2 regions of the Actinomadura sp. NPDC047616 genome follow, and region 2 is predicted to be linked to the other one. Evidence: riboswitches for the same ligand, from Rfam matches in the RefSeq annotation. Region 2 holds a riboswitch; the other holds the start of a gene.
What was found. Region 2 has a riboswitch for glycine ahead of gcvT (glycine cleavage system aminomethyltransferase GcvT). Riboswitches for the same ligand answer to the same signal wherever they lie in the genome.
Positions count from the first base shown of each region.

Region 1 (7,562 bases), on a different contig from region 2:
GCCCGGCCAGCTCGCCCTGGGACCCGGCGTTGGGCTGCACCGACACCTTGGCGTACCCGGTGATCTCGGCGAGCCGGTCCTCCAGCTCGGCGATCAGCTCCAGGTAGCCGGCGGCCTGGTCGACCGGCGCGAACGGGTGGATGTTCGCGAACTCCGGCCAGGTGATCGGCTCCATCTCGGTGGTCGCGTTCAGCTTCATCGTGCAGGAGCCGAGCGGGATCATCGACCGGTCCAGCGCGATGTCCTTGTCCTGCAGGCGGCGCAGGTAGCGCAGCATCGCCGTCTCGGAGCGGTGCGCGTGGAACACCGGGTGGGTCAGGTACGGGCTCTCGCGGCGCAGCTCGCCGGGGAACGCCTCGGCCGGGTCCTCCTCGTGCACCGGGTTCACGCCGAAGGCGTCCAGGACGGCGGCGACGTGCTCGGGCAGCGTGGTCTCGTCGCAGGCGATCCCGACGTGGTCGGCGTCGGCGCGGCGCAGGTTGATCCCCCGGTCGCGGGCGGCGGCCACGACCTGGTCGGCGCGGCCGGGGACACGGGCCAGCACGGTGTCGAAGAACGCCTCGTGCACCACCTCGACGCCGCCGCGCCGCAGCCCGGCGGCGAGCTCGGCGGCGCGGCGGTGCACGCGCTGGGCGATCGCCGCCAGCCCCTCGGGCCCGTGGTACACCGCGTACATGCTGGCCATCACGGCCAGCAGCACCTGGGCGGTGCAGATGTTGCTGGTGGCCTTCTCGCGGCGGATGTGCTGCTCGCGGGTCTGCAGCGCCAGCCGGTAGGCGGTGGCGCCGTCGGCGTCCACCGACACCCCCACAAGGCGGCCGGGCAGCTGCCGCTGGAGCCCCTCGCGCACGGCCAGGTATCCGGCGTGCGGGCCGCCGAACCCGTACGGCACGCCGAACCGCTGCGCCGAGCCGACCGCGATGTCGGCGCCGGACTCGCCGGGCGGCCGCAGCAGCGTCAAGGCGAGCAGGTCCGCGGCCACCACGACCTGGGCGCCGCGCTCGTGGGCCTGCTCGGTGATCGGCGCCAGGTCCCGCACGGCGCCCGACGCGCCCGGGTACTGCAGCAGGACGCCGAAGAAGTCGCCGTCGGGCAGCCCGCCGGACAGGTCGGCGGTGACCACCTCGATGCCCAGCGGGATCGCGCGGGTGCGGATCACCTCGATGGTCTGCGGCAGCGCGTCGGCGTCCACCAGGAAGGTGCCGGGCTCCTTGCGCTTGGACGCGCGGTGCGCCAGGGCCATGGCCTCGGCGGCGGCGGTGCCCTCGTCCAGCATGGAGGCGTTCGCGACCGGCAGCCCCGTCAGGTCGGCGACCACCGTCTGGAAGTTCAGCAGCGCCTCCAGCCGGCCTTGGGAGATCTCCGGCTGGTAGGGCGTGTAGGCGGTGTACCAGCCGGGGTTCTCCAGCACGTTCCGCATGATCACGCCGGGGGTGACCGTGCCGTGGTAGCCCAGGCCGATCATGGAGGTGAGCACGGTGTTGCGGCTCGCCAGCTCGCGCAGCCGGGCCAGCGCCGCGGTCTCGCTGAGGGCGGGCGGCAGGTCCAGCGGGCGGGCGGTGCGGATCGCGGCGGGCACCGCGTCGTCGACCAGGGCCTCGGCCCCGGAGTAGCCGATGGCCGCCAGCATCCGGGCGTGCTCGTCGGGGGACGGCCCGATGTGCCGGTCGGCGAACCGGGTCGGGGGATGCTGCGGCGACGCCACCGGGGCGAAGAACTGGGCGGTCATTGGGGATCCTCCTGGGCTGCTGCGGTCGCTCAGGGCGGCCGCCCGCCGCGCTGGCGCGGTCCGGCGACCTGTCTCCCCCTCTGTCTCGGCACCTGAGAGCTTCACCCGCGGAACGGGGTTTCCCCTTCGGTGAGACGCCCCCGCCCATCGGAAGGCGGCGCCTGCTTTCCAGAGGTGCCTCGCCCGAGCGGTCCTTTTGCCTGAGAGGTTCCGGGGAGGGTTTGCCCCTTCGGCGCCCCACGCTGGCGGCGTGGGGTCTCTCCCGCACAGGGTCGACGGCGTCCTATATGGGAACTCTATCCAACAGATCCGTGACGATCGTCCGCCGGGGGACGGCCGTGGCGACGCCGACGGCGCGGAATCCGCGCGCTCGCGGCGTCCCGCGCGGCCGCCCCGGCACGTCGCCAGTACGATAACCACAGCTCACGGACGGGATGATCGCCGCGGGCGCAGGGCGACAACTGTTCCCGGCCGGGGGCGGACGGGGGCGCGGCACGGTGCACGCGCCTCTCGACGCGACGCCGCCGGTTCTGGAACGCTCATCATGATGACAGGTCCGGACGGCGGTGCGGCGGTGACGCAGACCCAGGAGGAGACGGCGCCTCCCGGCGTGGCGGCGACGGTCGGCGTGCCGGTGGAGGAGCCGGCCCGGCCCGACCGGATCCGGCGGCCCTCGGACGCCATCCGGTTCGCCGCCTCGGTGGCCGGGCTGGTCGGGATCATGCTGCTGGTGTCGTTCGCCCAGCAGACCACCCACGGCCTGCAGACCGACATCGCCGAGGGCACCGCGCACGCCCCCCGCTTCCTGCTCACCCTGGCCACGCTGGTGTCCAGCTTCGGGGTGCTGGCGGTGCCGGTGGCCTTCGCGGTCGAGCGGCTGTTCCACAAGGACGGGGTGCGGGTCGCGATCGCGCTGCTCGCCGCGGTGATCGCGTTCGTGCTCACCATCCTGCTGGACGACCTGGTCGTCCCGGCCGCGCCCGGCGGGGTGCTGGACTCCCTGATCTGGGGCGGCACCGACACCGCGCCCGTGCACACCGACATCACGCCGGTCATCGCGTTCGTCACCGCCGTCGGCATGGCGGGCCGAAGCCGCTGGCAGGCCGTCACCTGGACGATGATCGGGCTGGCCGCGCTGACCGGCCTCACCGCCGCGACCGCGTCGGTGGCGGCGCTGGCCGCCACCTACTGCCTCGGCAGCGCCATCGGCCACGGCACCCTGTACGCGGTCGGCACCCCCAACCCGCGGCCGCCGGGCACGGCCGTGCTGGCCGCGCTGGAACGGCTGGGGCTGCGTCCCACCCGCGGGCGGCAGGTGCCCGGCGCCGCCGACGATCCGCGCCACTACACCGTGGCGACCGCGCACTCCCCCGGCGACGCTCCCGCCGACGCCACCGGGCGGCCCCTGCCGGGCGGCGACTGGCAGCTGCGGGTCACCGTCCTGGACCGCGACCAGCAGACCGCCGGGCTGCTGTACCGGGTGTGGCGGCTGGTGCGGCTGCGCGGCGGCTCCACCCGGCGGGCGCTGCGCTCGCTGCGCCGCTCGCTGGAGCAGGAGTCGCTCATGGCCTACGCCATGGAGTCGGCGGGGGTGCGCACGCCGCGGCTGGTGGCCACCTGCGAGGTCGGCACCGAGGCCGCGCTGCTGGCCTACGAGCACGTGCCCGGGCGGCCGCTGGACGCCGTGCGCGACGCCGAGATCACCGACGAGCTGCTCGAGGACGTGTGGCAGCAGCTGCGGCGGCTGCAGGCCGCCCGGCTGGCGCACCGCCGCCTGGAGGGCGACGCGATCCTCGTCGGCGACGACGGCCGCGTCCGCGTCGTCGACCCCCGCTCGGGCGAGATCGCCGCGGGCGACGTGGCGCTGCGGATCGACCTGGCGCAGCTGCTCACCACGGTGGCGTTGCGGGTCGGGCCGGAACGCGCCGTCCGCTCCGCGGCGCGCGTCCTCGGCGACGGGCCGCTGGCCGGGGCGGTGCCGCTGCTGCAGCGGGTGGCGCTGTCGCGGTCCACCCGCGCGGCCGTCCGGCAGGACAGGGAGCTGCTGCCCCGCATCCGCGAGCAGATCCTGCGGCTCAAGCCGGAGACCGAGGCCGCACCGGTGCGGCTGGAGCGGTTCCGGCCGCGCACCATCCTGTCGATCATCGCGCTGACCGTCGCCGCCTACATCGTGGTGCCGCAGCTGTCGAGCGTGAACCTGCCCACCCTGATCTCGCAGGCCGAGTGGTGGTGGGCGGCGGTCGGGCTGGCCGCCTCGGCGGTCACCTACCTGGCGGCGGCGCTGATGCTGATGGGCTTCGTGCCCGAGCGGCTGCCGCTGGGCCGCACCGTGCTGGTGCAGCTCGCCGCGTCGTTCGTCAAGCTGGTCGCGCCCGCCGCGGTCACCGGCGTGGCGCTCAACACCCGGTACCTGCAGCGTTCGGGCGTGCGGCCCGGGCCCGCGGTCGCCAGCGTCGGCGCGTCCCAGCTGATGGGCATGGTGGCGCACATCCTGCTGCTGATCGTGTTCGGGTTCATCACCGGGTCGACCCACAACGCCACCAAGGACCTGGCCCCGTCGCGGACCGTGGTGATCGTGCTGCTGGGGCTGGCGGTGCTGGCCGGGATCGCGCTGACCATCCCGAAGGTGCGGCGGTTCGTGGCGGCCCGGCTGCGCGGCATGTTCTCCGGGGTGGTGCCGCGGCTGGTGGACGTCCTGCAGTCACCCAGCAAGATCGTCCAGGGGGCCGGCGGCACGCTGCTGCTGACCGTGGGGTTCATCGTGTGCCTGGACGCCTGCATCCGCGCGTTCGGCGGGTCGCTGCCCTGGACGGCCGTGGCGGTGGTGTTCCTCACCGGCAACGCCCTGGGCTCGGCCGCCCCCACGCCCGGCGGCCTGGGCGCCGTCGAGGGCGCCCTGACGCTGGCGCTGACGATCTCGGGGCTCACCGCCGACACCGCCACCTCGGCGGTGCTGCTGTTCCGTCTGCTGACCTTCTGGCTGCCCGTCCTGCCGGGCTGGGCCGCCTTCACCTACCTGCAACGCAAAGAAGCGATCTAGCCCCACTCCCCGCCGGGGCCACGGCGGCGGCCTCGTCCGGGCCGCCGCGGGCGTCAGCCCGTCCGGCGGGCGCGGCGGCGGTGCGCCAGCTCGTCGTGGGGATGCTGGGCGGGACCGTCGGCGGTGGCTCTCTCGCCGGGCAGCTCGGCGAGGCTGCCCTCGACCTCCTGCCACACCCGGCCCAGCGCGATCCCGAACACGCCCTGCCCGCCCTGCAGCAGGTCGACCACCTCGTCGGCCGAGGTGCACTCGTAGACGCTGACCCCGTCGCTCATCAAAGTGATCTGCGCCAGGTCCTGGACGCCGCGGTCGCGCAGGTGCGCCACGGCGGTACGGATCTGCTGCAGCGACACCCCCGTGTCCAGCAGCCGCTTGACCACTTTGAGCACCAGGATGTCGCGGAAGCTGTACAGGCGCTGGCTGCCCGACCCGTGCGCGGCCCGCACGCTGGGCTCCACCAGGCCGGTGCGCGCCCAGTAGTCGAGCTGACGGTAGGTGATCCCCGCGGCCGCACACGCCGTCGGGCCGCGGTAGCCGACATCCTCAGGCGGCGCCGACACCTCGGTGTCGAACAGCAGTCCCTGCTCTCCGGCACGCTGGGACGCCATCTGCCTGTCGGGGGTCGCCTTGCCCTCGCCGCTGCTCACCGCCACGCGGACCTCCGGCTTCTATCAGCCCGCGGCGTTCCGTCAAGGGGGTTTGACGAATGACGCCACGAGTGTTCCACCAGCACGGTAGGTGCCGGTCAGAGTGTGGTCAACGTTCGTCGTCGGCGCGTCGCATGCCCGGATGAACCGCCTTCACGTGGGCAAACTGCACACCTTCGCACTCATTCTCTCCTACCCCGCCGCCTCCGGAGCCGAACGACCGGCCGCCCGCGCCGCAAGTTCACACAGATCAGAGCATGATCTTGCATCCGCGGCGCACCCGCTCCCGGGACGCCGACCCCCCGGCGCCCCGTCATCGCACTCCTGTGCCGCACGTCACACGCCATACTCCCCCAGGAATCGGCGACCGCACATCCTCACGGGCCCAATGCCCTTACCCGGCGGCCACCTAACCGATACCGGCCACACTTTTTCTGGAGACCCGGCTCCACCGGCACGTTGGTGGGTCGAAGGCCGGCACGGACGCGGACCGTTCGGCGCCCATGGCCCGGCCACGCGTAGGTGACCAGGCGACCGCTCAGTCCGGACTGTGGTACCGGTTCCAGTCCGGCGGCCTTCGCGCCGCATCGATCTGTGCGCGCACTTCCTCCTTGCGCGCCTCCGAACGTTCCCGCAGCTCTCGGTCGGCCTCAGCACTCACGCGCTTCAACCAGCGCCGATACCTGTCCCGCAGAGAGTCCCCACCTCGACGCCCCATGCGCCCAATGTGCTCCCGATCCGACCGATCGACAAGCGAGACCGCAAATTCCAGGGGGCGGCCTTCTTGGGGAAACAGCGGGCCGGGTCTGCGGCGAAGGTGAGCGCAGCTCGCAAGGCGGGGGGCGCGCCTTGGGCGGGGGTTCCAGGGGGTCGTCCCCCTGGGAGAAACAGCGGGCCGGGCCTTCGGCGAAGGTGAGCGCAGCTCACCGAGCAGGGGAATCCGCCCGGCACGCTATCCGGCGCGGCCGAAGTCCTCGGGGGTGATGGTGTCGAGGAACTCCCGGAACTTCTCGACCTCGTCCTCCTGCTCGTCGGGGATGGCGACGCCGGCCTCCTCGAGCACGTCCTCGCTGGCGAAGATGGTCGCGCCGGTGCGCAGTGCCAGCGCGATCGAGTCGGACGGGCGGGCGCTGACCTCCACGCCGTTGGAGAAGACCAGGTCGGCGAAGAAGATGCCCTCGCGCAGGGCGGTGATGTTCACGGTGCGCAGCTGGACGCTCAGCGCGTCCAGCACGTCGCGGAAAAGGTCGTGGGTCAGCGGACGGGCCGGCAGCACCCCCTGCTGGGCGAAGGCGATCGCGGTCGCCTCGACCGCCCCGATCCAGATGGGCAGGTACCGGTCGCCGTCGCTCTCCTTCAACAGGACGATCGGCTGATTGGAGGGCATCTCGACCCGGACGCCGACGACCTCCATCTGCTTCACTGCGGCTCCCTGCTGGTCCTCGCTGTTTCGATCACCACGTGCCCGGATCGATGTCTGACCGAACCCTAAGGCCCAACGTACACCCAGCATCGGACGGTGGCCCCCGCCGACCGCGCGGCAATAACCTCCGTGCGGCCCATGATCAGGGGTCAAGGGTTTCGCGCAGCCCCGTGGAGACCAGCGCCTCGTGCAGCCGCACCCACAGCTCGGCGATCTCGCGGGCGGCCTCGGCGGCCTGCTCGTGGGCGCCCGGGCTGCGGCGGCGCAGCTGCGGGGCGACCACCTGCTCGATCAGCCCGACCTGCCGGTCGGCGGCGGCCTTGGCCGTGCGCAGGTGCCGCACCTGCACGCCGAACCGGCCGAGGGCGGCCGCGGTGCGGGCCACCGTCAGCGCCTCGGCGTCGTAGTACGCGCCGGTCCGGCGGACCAGGCCGTACTCCTCCAGTTCGGCCAGCAGGTCGTCGTCGATGCCCGCGCCGTCGAGCAGCTGGCGGCGGGTGAGCCGGACCGCCGGGACGGGCGCGGTGGCGTCGGCGGCGACCAGGGTGCGGGGGCGGCGCGCGGCGCCGTCGGCGCGGCGGGAGCCGAGCGCCGGGGCGGGCTCGCCGCGGTCCATGGCGTCCAGGTGCTGGCGGATCACCCGCAGCGGCAGGTAGTGGTCGCGCTGGGCGCTCAGGATGAACCGCAGCCGCTCCACGTCGGCCGGACTGAACTTGCGGTAGC
Region 1 covers NZ_JBEYTB010000016.1:41,221-48,782, forward strand. The annotation lists gene gcvP (aminomethyl-transferring glycine dehydrogenase) at 1-1,729, opposite strand, end outside; glycine riboswitch at 1,908-2,004, opposite strand; gene ABZ801_RS31600 (flippase-like domain-containing protein) at 2,277-4,769, shown strand; gene ABZ801_RS31605 (MerR family transcriptional regulator) at 4,823-5,422, opposite strand; gene ABZ801_RS31610 (bifunctional nuclease family protein) at 6,369-6,839, opposite strand; gene ABZ801_RS31615 (MerR family transcriptional regulator) at 6,982-7,562, opposite strand, start outside.
Region 1: it holds a riboswitch for glycine, as region 2 does, so the genes downstream of both, gcvP (aminomethyl-transferring glycine dehydrogenase) here and gcvT (glycine cleavage system aminomethyltransferase GcvT) in region 2, are expected to answer to the same signal.

Region 2 (7,562 bases):
CGAAGCCGCCGCCCACCGAGTAGTAGACGCGGGCGCGCAGCTCGCCGCCGGAGTCGTCGAACGCGGTGAAGAGCATCCCGTTGGGGTGGCCGGGCAGCGTCTGCTTGCGTTCGAAGACCAGGTGCTCGCCGACGACGAACGGGACGTCGTGGGAGCCGAACAACCGCAGCGCCTTGTTCGCCCGGATGGCGGCCAGGCGTTCGTCCACGGTGTCGACGTCGACGAGCTCGGGTTTGTCGCCTTCCAGGCCGAGGATCACGGCCTTGTCACTGCCGTGGCCCTTGCCGGTCAGGCCGAGCGACCCGTACAGGACCGCCCGGACGGACGCGGTCTTCTCCAGCAGGCCGTCACGGGCCAGGCCGCGGGCGAAGCGGTGTGCGGCTGCCATCGGCCCGCCCGTGTGCGAGCTGGACGGTCCGATTCCGATCTTGAAAAGGTCGAAGACACTGATGGCCATCGCACGCTCCCTCCGTGACCGGGGGGTCGCCCCGGTCACGGGAGGCACTAGAGGGTCGGATACAGGGGGTGCTTGTCGGCGAGCGCCCGCACGCGGGCCGCCAGGGCCGCCTGGTCGCAGGACGGCTGCAGGGCCTCGGCGATCACGTCGGCGACCTCGGCGAAGTCCTCGGCGGTGAAGCCGCGGGTGGCCAGGGCGGGGGTGCCGATCCGCAGGCCCGAGGTGACCATCGGCGGACGCGGGTCGTTGGGCACGGCGTTGCGGTTGACGGTGATGCCGATGTCGTGCAGCCGGTCCTCGGCGTCCCGGCCGGTCAGCTCGGAGTCGACCAGGTCGACCAGGACCAGGTGGACGTCGGTGCCGCCGGTCAGCACCTTCACCCCGGCCTTGGCCGCGTCCTCGGCCAGCAGCCGCTCGGCCAGGATGCGGGCGCCCTCCAGGGTGCGGGCCTGCCGGTCGCGGAACTCCGCCGACGCGGCGATCTTCAGCGCGACCGCCTTGGCGGCGATCACGTGCTCCAGCGGGCCGCCCTGCATGCCCGGGAACACCGCCGAGTTGATCTTCTTGCCGTACTCCTCGCGGGCGAGGATCAGCCCGCCGCGCGGACCCCCGAGGGTCTTGTGCGTGGTGGTGGTGACGATGTCGGCGTACGGGACGGGTGAGGGGTGCAGCCCGGCCGCGACCAGGCCCGCGAAGTGCGCCATGTCCACCATGAGCAGGGCCCCGACGGAGTCGGCGATCTCGCGGAACGCGGCGAAGTCGAGCTGGCGCGGGTACGCCGACCAGCCCGCCACGATCATCTTGGGGCGGTGCTCGGCGGCCAGCCGGGCGACCTCCTCCATGTCGACGCGGCCGTCCTCGGGCCGCACGTGGTAGGCGACCACGTTGAGCATCTTGCCGGAGTAGTTCAGGCGCATGCCGTGGGTCAGGTGCCCGCCGTGCGCCAGGTCCAGGCCGAGGATGGTGTCGCCGGGCTGGAGCATGGCGAAGTAGACCGCCGTGTTGGCCTGCGCGCCCGAGTGCGGCTGGACGTTGGCGTGCTCGGCGCCGAACAGCTCCTTGGCCCGGTCGATCGCCAGCTGCTCGGTGACGTCGACGTGCTCGCAGCCGCCGTAGTAGCGCCGCCCCGGGTAGCCCTCGGCGTACTTGTTGGTCAGCACCGAGCCCTGCGCCTCCAGCACGGCGACGGGCGCGAAGTTCTCCGAGGCGATCATTTCCAGCGTGCCCTGCTGGCGGCGCAGCTCGGCGGCGACGGCCTCGGCCACCTGCGGGTCGACGGCCGCCAGGGACTCGTTGAGGGACACGGGTCAGCCCTCCTCGATCAGCTTGCCGTAGGCGGTGGCGTCCAGCAGGTCGCCCGGCTCCTCGCTGAGCCGCACCTTGAAGATCCAGCCCTCGCCGTACGGGTCGTCGTTGATGACCTTCGGCTCGTCGACCACCGTGGCGTTGATCGCGGTGATCTCGCCGCTGACCGGCGAGTAGATGTCGCTGACCGACTTGGTCGACTCCACCTCCCCGCAGGGCTCCCCGGCCTCGACGGTGTCGCCCTCGCCGGCCTGCAGCTCGATGAAGACGATCTCGCCCAGGGCGTCGGCGGCGTGCTGGGTGATGCCGACGGTGACGATGCCGTCCTCGTTGTCGAGGCCGGACACCCACTCGTGCTCCTCGCTGTAGCGGAGCTGTTCCGGAACGCTCACGTTCGTTTCTCCCAGGTGTTTCAGGATCGCTTGTAGAACGGCAGGGGGACGACGTCGACCGGCTCGTGCCGGCCGCGGACGTCCACGGCGAGCCCGCTCTCCGCGACGCCGCTGTCGACGTACGCCATGGCGATCGGCCTGCCCAGTGTGGGCGACGGAGCGCCGCTGGTCACGACGCCGCACGGCGTGCCGTCGGAGCCGACGACCGGGTACCCCTTGCGGGGGGCCCGGCGGCCGCGCGCGACCAGCCCCACGAGCCTACGGCCTGGCGGGGTCTGGGCCTGCGCCGCCAGGGCGGACCTGCCGACGAAGTCGGCCTTCTTGTCGAGCTTGACCACGCGGCCGAGCCCGGCCTCGTAGGGGGTGGTCTCGGAGGTCAGCTCGTTGCCGTACAGCGGCATGCCCGCCTCCAGGCGGAGGGTGTCGCGCGCCGACAGCCCGGCGGGCACCACGCCCTCGGCGGCGGCGAGCGCCCGCCACAGCGCCACGGCGTCGCCGGACGAGACGAACAGCTCGAAGCCGTCCTCGCCGGTGTAGCCCGTGCGGGCGATGAGCGCGTCCACCCCGGCGACCTCCCCCGCCATGACGGCGTAGTAACGCAGGTCGGCCAGCGGGGCCTCGGTGTATCCGGAAAGGATGTCCTGGGAGCGGGGGCCCTGCAGCGCGACCAGGCCGTAGGAGGCGGAGCGGTCGTCGACGGCGGCCTCGAAACCGGCGGCCCGCCCGGTCAGCTCCTCGCGGACGGTGTCGACGTTGGCGGCGTTGGCGACCACCATGAACGTCTCGGCCGCGAGCCGGTAGACGATCAGGTCGTCCAGCACGCCCCCGTCGTGCGCGCAGATCATCGTGTAGCGGGCCCTGCCGACCGCCATGGGGGACAGGTTCCCCACCAGCGCGTGGTCGAGCGCGGCGCCCGCCCCCGGCCCGGACACGAAGATCTCTCCCATGTGGGACAGGTCGAACAGCCCGGCCCCGGTGCGGACGGCGCGGTGCTCGGCGGTCTCGCTCTGGTAGCGCAGCGGCATCTGGTAGCCCGCGAAGTCGACGAGCGTGGCGCCGAGGTCGGCATGGACCTCGTAGAGCGGCGTCTTCCTGGACATGGGTGGGCTCCTTCATCGCGGGGGCGCGCGTCGGGACGCGCATCATCATCGTCCCATCGGCGCACCGGCGTCGTCGGTGCCTCCCCCTCTGTCATCGGCGCCTGAGAGCTTCACCCCTCGCGCGGGGTTTTCACCTTCGGCGGGGGACCGTGTCCCCGCTTTCCAGAGGGCGCCTGGCCTGCGCGGTCCTGGGGCCTGAGAGGTTCCGGGGAGGATTTGCTCCTTCGGCGGCCCCCGCCGGCTGCGAGGGCGCTCTCCCGCACGGGATCAGCGGCGCAGGGTCAGCGTATCAGCGGCCTCCCCTCCCGCGTAGATCCGCGCCGCGGCGACGAAGGACAGGAACAGCGCCGGGTCGTCGCCCACCTCGGGATGCCACTGCACGCCCAGCGCGAACGCGCGTCCGGGCAGCTCGGCGGCCTCGACGACGCCGTCGTCCGCCCAGGCCACGGCGCGCAGGCCGGTGCCGAGACGGTCGATCGACTGGTGGTGGTAGTGCGCCACCGTCGGCGTCGTGTCGCCGCCGAGGGCCTCGGCCGTCCGCGACCCCGGCTCCACGCGGACGGGGAAGTGCCCGTAGACGCCGGGGGCGGGGGAGTGGTCGGTGCGGCCGCCGACGACGTCCGGCAGGTGCTGGACGAGCGTGCCGCCCAGCGCCACGTTCAGCACCTGCAGGCCCCGGCAGATGCCGAGGAACGGCAGGTCGCGGTCCAGCGCGGCGTGCACGAGCGCCAGCTCGGAGCCGTCGCGGAAGTCCCGGACGCCGGAGACCTCGGGGTGCGGCTCGGCGCCGTACAGCGCCGGGTCGATGTCGCCGCCGCCCGCGACGACCAGCCCGTCCAGCCGGTCCACCAGGGACGCCGGCGCCCCGACGGGCGGCAGCAGCACCGGCTGCCCGCCCGCCTCGGCCACCTGCCGGACGTAGGCGTAGGGCACCAGCGCCGACCGCATGTTCCACACGCCGAAGCTCGCGTCCTCGACGTATCCGGTGATGCCGATGACGGGGCGGTTCGTCTCGTTCGCGGTGCCGGTCATAGCGGGGTGACGTAGGCGCCGGAGATCCCGCCGTCCACCAGGAACTGGGACGCGGTGATGAACGAGGCGTCGTCGGAGGCCAGGAACGCCACCGCGGCGGCGATCTCGTCGGCCTCGGCGAACCGGCCCATCGGGATGTGCACCAGGCGCCGCGCCGCCTCCTCCGGGTTGGCCGCGTACAGCTCGCGCAGCAGCGGCGTGTCCACCGGCCCGGGGCACAGCGCGTTCACCCGGATCCCCTCGCGGGCGAACTGCACGCCCAGCTCGCGGGTCATGGCCAGCACGCCGCCCTTGGACGCGGTGTAGGAGATCTGCGAGGTGGCCGCGCCCATCACCGCCACGAACGACGCGGTGTTGACGATGGAGCCCCTGCCCTGCTCGCGCATGTACGGCAGCACGTGCTTGCAGCACAGGTACACGCTGGTCAGGTTGACCTCCTGCACGCGCCGCCAGGCGTCCAGCCCGGTGTCCAGGATGGACGCGTCGTCGGGCGGGGAGATTCCGGCGTTGTTGAACGCGACGTCGACGCGGCCGTAGGCCTCCTTGGCGGCCCGGAACAGGGCCTCCACCTCGTCCTCCCGCGCCACGTCCGTGCGGACGAACAGCCCGCCGACCTCCTCGGCGGCGGCCTTGCCCGCGGTCTCGTCGACGTCCGCGACGACGACCTTCGCGCCCTCGCGCGCGAACCGGCGCGCGGTGGCCAGCCCGATGCCGCCGCCGCCTCCGGTGACGACGGCGACCCGGTCCTGCAAGCGCTGCATCCTGAGCCACTCCTACTCGGTAGCGATGAAGACGTTCTTGACCTCGGTGAACGCGTCGAGGGCGTCCGGCCCGAGCTCGCGGCCCAGCCCGGACTGCTTGAACCCGCCGAACGGCGTCCAGAAGCGCACCGCCGAGTTGGAGTTGACCGACAGGTTCCCCGAGTCGACGGCGCGGGAGACGCGCACGGCGCGGCCCACGTCGCGGGTCCAGATCGAGCCGGACAGGCCGTACTCGGTGTCGTTGGCCAGCCGGACGGCCTCGTCCTCGTCGTCGAACGGCGCGACGACCACGACCGGGCCGAACACCTCCTCGGTCCAGGCGGGCAGGCGCGCCGGGTCGCCGGGGGCCAGCAGCACGGTCGGCGCGAACCAGAACCCCGGGCCGTCCGGGGCCGAGCCGCGGAACGCCACGTGCGCGTCGTCCGGGACGAACGAGGCGACCTTGGCGCGGTGCGCGGCGCTGATCAGCGGCCCGACCTCGGTGTCGTCCTTGCGGGGGTCGCCCACGACGACGTCGCGGACGGCCGGTTCCAGCAGCTCCATGAACCAGTCGAAGACGGGGCGCTGGACCAGGATCCGGGAGCGGGCGCAGCAGTCCTGCCCGGCGTTCTCGAACACCGCGAGCGGGGCCGCGGCGGCGGCCCGCTCCACGTCGGCGTCGGCGAAGACGATGTTGGCGCTCTTGCCGCCCAGCTCCAGCGTGACCCGCTTGACCCGGGGCCCGGACGCGGCCAGGATCTCCCGGCCCACCCGCGTCGACCCGGTGAAGACGATCTTGCGGACGTCCGGGTGGTTCACCAGCCGCCGGCCCGCCACCGGGCCCTCCCCGGGCAGCACCTGCAGCACGCCCTCGGGCAGGCCCGCCGCCAGCGCCAGCTCGCCGACGCGGCGGGCGGTCAGCGGGGTCAGCTCCGACGGCTTGACGATCACGGTGTTGCCCGCGGCCAGCGCCGGGGCCACGCCCCAGCCCATGATCGGCATCGGGTAGTTCCACGGGACGATCACGCCGACCACGCCCAGCGGCTCGTGGAACGTCACGTCCAGGCCGCCCGGCACGGGGATCTGCCGCCCGGTGAGGCGTTCGGGCGCGGCGGCGTAGTAGTACAGCGTGTCGCGCAGGTTGGCGACCTCCCAGCGGGCCTGGCCGAGCGGGTGCCCGCAGTTGGTCACCTCCAGGTCGACCAGCTCGTCGGCGTGGTCGTCGACCTGCGCGGCGAACGCCCGCAGCAGCCGGGCGCGGTCGCCGGGCGCCACGGCGCGCCAGGCGGGGAACGCGGCCTTGGCGCGTTCCACCGCCGCGTCGACCTCCTCGGTGGAGGCCATCGGCACGGCCGCGACGATCTCCTCGGTCGCCGGGTTGATCACATCGAAGTCCATCGGTCCCCTCACAGGCGCTCGAAGCCGCGGAACAGTTCCCAGTCGGTCACGGCACGGTCGTAGGCGTCCAGCTCCACCCGGGCGGCGTTGGCGTAGTGCTCGACGACCTCGTCCCCGAACACCTTGCGGGCGAGCGCGCTGGAGCGCCAGTCCGCGGCCGCCTCGCGCAGCGTCCCCACCACCCGCGGCGCGTCGGAGGCGTAGGCGTTGCCGCGGTAGGCCTCCTCCAGCGGCAGCCGCTCGTCGACGCCGTGCAGCCCGGCGGCGACCAGCGCGGCGACGGCCAGGTAGGGGTTGACGTCGCCGCCCGGCACCCGGTTCTCCACCCGCAGCGACGGCCCGTGGCCGACCAGCCGCAGCGCGCACGTGCGGTTGTCCACCCCCCACTTGATCGCCGTCGGGGCGAACGAGCCGGGCTGGTAACGCTTGTAGGAGTTGACGTTCGGCGCGTACAGCAGCGTGAGGTCGCGCAGGCACGCCAGCTGGCCGGCGACGAAGTGCTCCCCGATCTCCGACAGGCCGTACGGGCCGTCCCCGGCCATGACCGGCGTGCCGTCCTCGGCGCGCAGCGAGACGTGGACGTGGCAGGAGTTGCCCTCGCGCTCGTTCGGCTTGGCCATGAACGTGATCGACATGCCCTCCTGGGCGGCGATCTCCTTGGCCCCGGTCTTGTAGAGGACGTGCTGGTCGCAGGTGGTCAGCGCGTCGGCGAACCGGAAGGCGATCTCGTGCTGGCCGAGGTTGCACTCGCCCTTGGCCGACTCGACGTACATCCCGGCGCCCTCCATCGACAGCCGGATGCGGCGCAGCAGCGGCTCGACGCGGGCGCCGCCGAGCAGCGAGTAGTCGACGTTGTACTGGTTGGCCGGGGTCAGGTCGCGGTACCCCTTCGTCCAGGCCTGCTCGTAGGAGTCCTGGTAGACGACGAACTCCAGCTCGGTGCCCACGTACGCGCCCCACCCGCGTTCGGCGAGCCGGGCGAGCTGGCGCCGCAGGATCTGCCGCGGCGACGCGACGACGTCCGTCCCGTCCTCCCACGTCAGGTCGGCGAAGACCAGCGCGGCGCCCTCCTGCCAGGGGACGCGCCGCAGCGTGGCCAGGTCGGGGCGCATCACGAAGTCGCCGTACCCGGTCTCCC
Region 2 covers NZ_JBEYTB010000006.1:291,772-299,333, forward strand. The annotation lists gene ABZ801_RS17155 (L-serine ammonia-lyase) at 1-457, opposite strand, end outside; gene glyA (serine hydroxymethyltransferase) at 505-1,761, opposite strand; gene gcvH (glycine cleavage system protein GcvH) at 1,765-2,154, opposite strand; gene gcvT (glycine cleavage system aminomethyltransferase GcvT) at 2,175-3,254, opposite strand; glycine riboswitch at 3,428-3,524, opposite strand; gene ABZ801_RS17175 (gamma-glutamyl-gamma-aminobutyrate hydrolase family protein) at 3,522-4,286, opposite strand; gene ABZ801_RS17180 (3-oxoacyl-ACP reductase) at 4,283-5,047, opposite strand; gene ABZ801_RS17185 (aldehyde dehydrogenase family protein) at 5,060-6,424, opposite strand; gene ABZ801_RS17190 (glutamine synthetase family protein) at 6,433-7,562, opposite strand, start outside.